One region of the Lysinibacillus sp. FSL W8-0992 genome, then DNA from elsewhere that is predicted to be linked to it. Evidence: riboswitches for the same ligand, from Rfam matches in the RefSeq annotation. Region 1 holds a riboswitch; the other holds the start of a gene.
What was found. Region 1 has a riboswitch for cobalamin ahead of NSQ74_RS18835 (glutaredoxin family protein). Riboswitches for the same ligand answer to the same signal wherever they lie in the genome.
Positions count from the first base shown of each region.

Region 2: another riboswitch for cobalamin. It lies ahead of cobT (nicotinate-nucleotide--dimethylbenzimidazole phosphoribosyltransferase); the one in region 1 lies ahead of NSQ74_RS18835 (glutaredoxin family protein).

Region 1 covers NZ_JBBOZQ010000001.1:3,750,491-3,752,697, reverse strand. Annotated here, with positions in the region: gene NSQ74_RS18840 (ferrochelatase) at 1-322, shown strand, start outside; cobalamin riboswitch at 862-1,038, shown strand; gene NSQ74_RS18835 (glutaredoxin family protein) at 1,158-1,382, shown strand; gene nrdI (class Ib ribonucleoside-diphosphate reductase assembly flavoprotein NrdI) at 1,379-1,738, shown strand; gene nrdE (class 1b ribonucleoside-diphosphate reductase subunit alpha) at 1,735-2,207, shown strand, end outside.
Region 2 covers NZ_JBBOZQ010000001.1:4,054,132-4,056,338, reverse strand. Annotated here, with positions in the region: gene miaA (tRNA (adenosine(37)-N6)-dimethylallyltransferase MiaA) at 1-277, shown strand, start outside; gene hfq (RNA chaperone Hfq) at 376-606, shown strand; gene NSQ74_RS20330 (rhodanese-like domain-containing protein) at 701-1,003, shown strand; cobalamin riboswitch at 1,147-1,322, shown strand; gene cobT (nicotinate-nucleotide--dimethylbenzimidazole phosphoribosyltransferase) at 1,428-2,207, shown strand, end outside.

The sequences.
Region 1 (2,207 bases):
CGAAGCCATTTCAAAAGCAGTTCAAATTGATAACTGGCATATTACATATCGAAGCGGTCATGGGAAAGGTGACTGGCTAGGTCCAAATGTAAAAGATAAAATTAATACATTGCAAGGCGAGGGTGCTCAAGGTATCGTCACTTGTGAGCTCCTTTCCCTTTCAGCGGATATTGAGTCCTATTTTGAAGTAGGATATGAGTGTCATAGATTGTGTGAGGAACTTCAAGTCGACTTTGCCCAATCGGAGTTTCCAGGTGATAGCTATGATACCATTCAAGCTTTAGCTGCAATTGTTGAATCATTTATTCCAGCTCATAACTGAGCTAGTCGGTACCTTTACGTGTAGTCATGCTTAAAACTTATATTGCCATCTGATGTCGAGATTTCATTGATGTCAGATGGCTATTTGTTTTTAATTAGAAAAGCAAACGAGTGCAAAACAACAAAGACAGGTTTGATCGCTACAAAATGATTAAAAATGAAATCGAACATACGGCAGGTTCATTTTAAAATCTTTTTTCTAAAAAGTAATAGGGCTTACGATAGTGGCTAAAATGGTTTAACAGATATAAACTTATATTAAGAAGTATATTAAATATAATCTTCAGTTTAATATAGGCTGCAGTAGGTAGCATAATAATTCCTGGAGATTCTATGAATAGTCTCTATAAATCAAGCTATACTTCTTTGGAACTACTAACTATGTTGTTTATTATGCTTAACTAGCTAGTCGTTTTCATTTATTAACAGTTTGTTCTTCCTAAAGAATATAATGAAAAGTTACACTATAAAGAATTCACTTTTCTGGATTTACTTTTTACTTGAAGGATGGTACACTTAATTGTGTTCAATAACAATATATTGTGTTCGTTTTATGTAGGTACTACTATATGTAGTTTAATAGGGAAGTTCGGTATATCCGACGCTGTCCCCGCAACTGTTAAGCTGACGATGATTTAATCCACTGTGCGTTGGTATGGGAAGGATATCAGAGAATGAAGCAAAGCCAGGAGACCTGCCTATCATAAAACAAATCAACCTTTCTTCGGGGAATAAGAAATGGGGACGTGACTATTCTTTGGCTTTTTTACGTTTCTAACTTAGGCTGTCTCTCCCGAGAGATAGCCTTTTTATATTATGAAAAGAGGGAATTTAAAATGAAACTTTATACTAAAACTATATGCCCAAAATGTCTTTGGGTCAAATCGGAATTACAACGTGCAGGACTTGAGGCAGAAATTGTGAATATTGATCATGACGAACAAGCAAAACAAAAAATTATGGACGCAGGCTTTTTAAGTGTGCCTGTTCTTGAAGTAAATGACACATTTATAGGAGATGTCAAAGAAATCGTTTCTCAAATTGAGATGATTGCAATATGATCGTTTATGCCAGTCGTACAGGTAATGTGCGAAGTATTGTTACTAAATTAGATGGTGAGTCAATTGAAATATATGAAGGATTATTGTTGACTGAGCCCTATCTTTTAATAACATACACAGACGGCTTAGGTGATATTCCTGCAAAAGTAGCCCGCTTTTTAGAGCAAAACAAGGAATTTTGCAAGGGAGTAGCTGTTAGTGGTAATAGTAATTTTGGACACCATGTGTTTGGCGGAGCTGGTGAGAAAATTGCAGAAGCCTATAAGGTCCCGTTAGTATGTAAATTAGATTTACGGGGATATCAGGCTGATTATGAAGTAATACAAATGTTTTATGAAACGAGGGTGAAGGGATGAAAACATATTTAAAGCTTAATAATGAGGTGCTTAATCGCTATAGCACGACAGGTCAATTAGAGCTTGAAAAGGACCGTGAAGCAACACGCCGTTATTTTTTAGAATATGTAAATGTGCGTCTACGTTATTTTATTGATATTGAAGAAAAAATTCGCTATTTAGTCGATGAGGGTTACTATGAGAAACAATTTATTGACATGTATGATATAGATTTTATTAAACATCTATACAAAAAAGCATACGATTACAATTTCCGTTTCCCTTCATTTATGAGTGCGAGTAAATTTTATGATAGCTACGCAATGAAAAGTCGTGACGGAGAAGAAATTTTAGAAAAATATGAAGATCGTATTGTTATCATCGCTTTATATTTAGCACAAGGGAACACTGTGTTAGCAGAACGTTCTGTTGAGGCAATGATGGAAGCGTACCAACCAGCAACGCCAACTGCATTAAACAGTGGGAAAAA
Region 2 (2,207 bases), 300 kb from region 1:
GTCACGCGATGAGCTTTATGATCGCATAAATCGCCGAGTAGATTTGATGATGGACAAAGGGCTGTTACAAGAAGTAAAAGGGTTATGGCAGCAAAATATTCGAGGTGTACAGTCAATACAAGCGATTGGCTATAAGGAATTGTATGATTACTTAGATGGTCGATGCACATTAGAAGAAGCAATTGAAAGTTTAAAACAAAATTCTCGTCGCTACGCGAAAAGACAACTTACTTATTTCCGTAATAAGATGGACATTCATTTTATTGAAAAAGACTAAAAACTTTAATAATTTCTAAAAATTACTAATTGATAAATTGGTATAACATGCTACTATAGGAATGAAGAGGTAGAAAGAGAGTAGGGGAGGCGCAATCTATGAAATCAATCAATTTGCAAGATACGTTTTTGAACCATCTACGTAAAAACAGTGTTTTTGTAACTGTGTTTCTGTTAAACGGGTTCCAGTTAAAAGGAACAGTGAAATCCTATGACAACTTTACAGTATTATTAGTTGATGCTGAAAGCAAACAGCATCTCATTTACAAACACGCAATTTCTACTTTCGTTCCAGCAAAGCAAGTCGAATTTTTAGAGACAGAAGAATAGAGTCATTTTAAGCAGCTAGTGCTACATCACTAGCTGTTTTTTTTCGTTCACGCTATAATGTAATAGGAAATTGATATATTGGAGGACTATAAAGATGAAATCAATGGATACAACGCAATTATTAGAACAACTAGATGCTAACGAAGACCTATACATTATTGATGTGCGAGAAGATGATGAGGTAGCACAAGGTGTCATTCCTGGTGCTAAGCATATAGCGCTTGGAACAATTCCAGAGCGTTTAGATGAGATAGATAGATCTAAGCCTTATATTATCGTATGTAAAGCTGGCGGACGCTCGGCAAATGCATGTGCTTATTTAGAAGCACAAGGCTTTGATGTAACAAATCTTGAAGGCGGCATGCTTGCCTATGATGGGGAATTAGAATTTAAATAATGTAAAGATGAAGGTATTTAACAAGTCAGTTGTTAAATACCTCATTTTTTTTGTTTATATTAAATGATGGCAATGCAAAAAGTGCTGTTACCAAAACTTTTAACAATATTGACACTCAAAAAACTTTGTCGTAAATTTAAAGTAATTACATAAAAGCATTAGGTGCCCACTTTGGGAGAATAGGGAATAAAGTGAAATGCTTTAGCGGTCCCACCACTGTAAAATGGAGTTTTATAGAGAATACCACTAGCGATGGCTGGGAAGGTTCTATAAAATGTTGAGATTGAGCCAGGAGACCTGCCTAATTGCTTCGGATGATATGGACGATGGAAAAGTCTGTAGTTTATTTGTTATGAAATAAACTACAGGCTTTTCTATTTTTTTCATTCTTTTATGTAAAAGGCTAAAAAAAGGAGAGATGATGATGCAATTGCTACAACAAACGATTCAACACATTCAACGTACTAACAACAAAATGATGGAAAATGCGAAGGAACGTATAGATTCTCTTAGCAAGCCACCGAGCAGTTTAGGGAAGCTGGAGTCGCTTGCTATACAACTAACTGGGATTACGGGAGAACTATATCCTAAACTCGATAACAAAGTGATCATCGTATGTGCGGCAGATCACGGTGTTTGTGACGAAGGGGTAACATCGAATCCACAAAACGTAACATTTTTTCAAACATTGAATTTTCCTAAAGGGGTAACAGGTGTTTGTGCTATTGCTAAAATAACAAATGCAAAAATTGTAACGGTGGACGTCGGTGTCAAAGAGGATATTCCGCTTGATGCTGGTGTTTTAATTAAAAAAATTAAATACGGTACGGACAATATGGCGAAAGGTCCGGCGATGACGAGGGAAGAAGCAGTCCAATCAATTGAAGTAGGCATAGAAATAGCGACATCAGAAATAGCAAAAGGGGCAAATGTTCTTGGTACTGGTGAAATGGGGATTGGCAATACAACACCTAGTGCAGCTATATTATCAGTACTTCATGCTTGTCACCCGCATGAAGTGACGGGATTCGGTGCAGGGCTAGGGTCAGGAGGAATTGAACATAAAGTAGCTGTTATTCAAAAGGCTATCGAAATAAACAAACCTAATCGTCATGATGCAATCGATATACTTGCAAAAGTTGGTGGGTTAGAAATAGGGGCTATGGCTGGAGTAATCCTTGCGGCTGCCGCAAATCGCAAACCA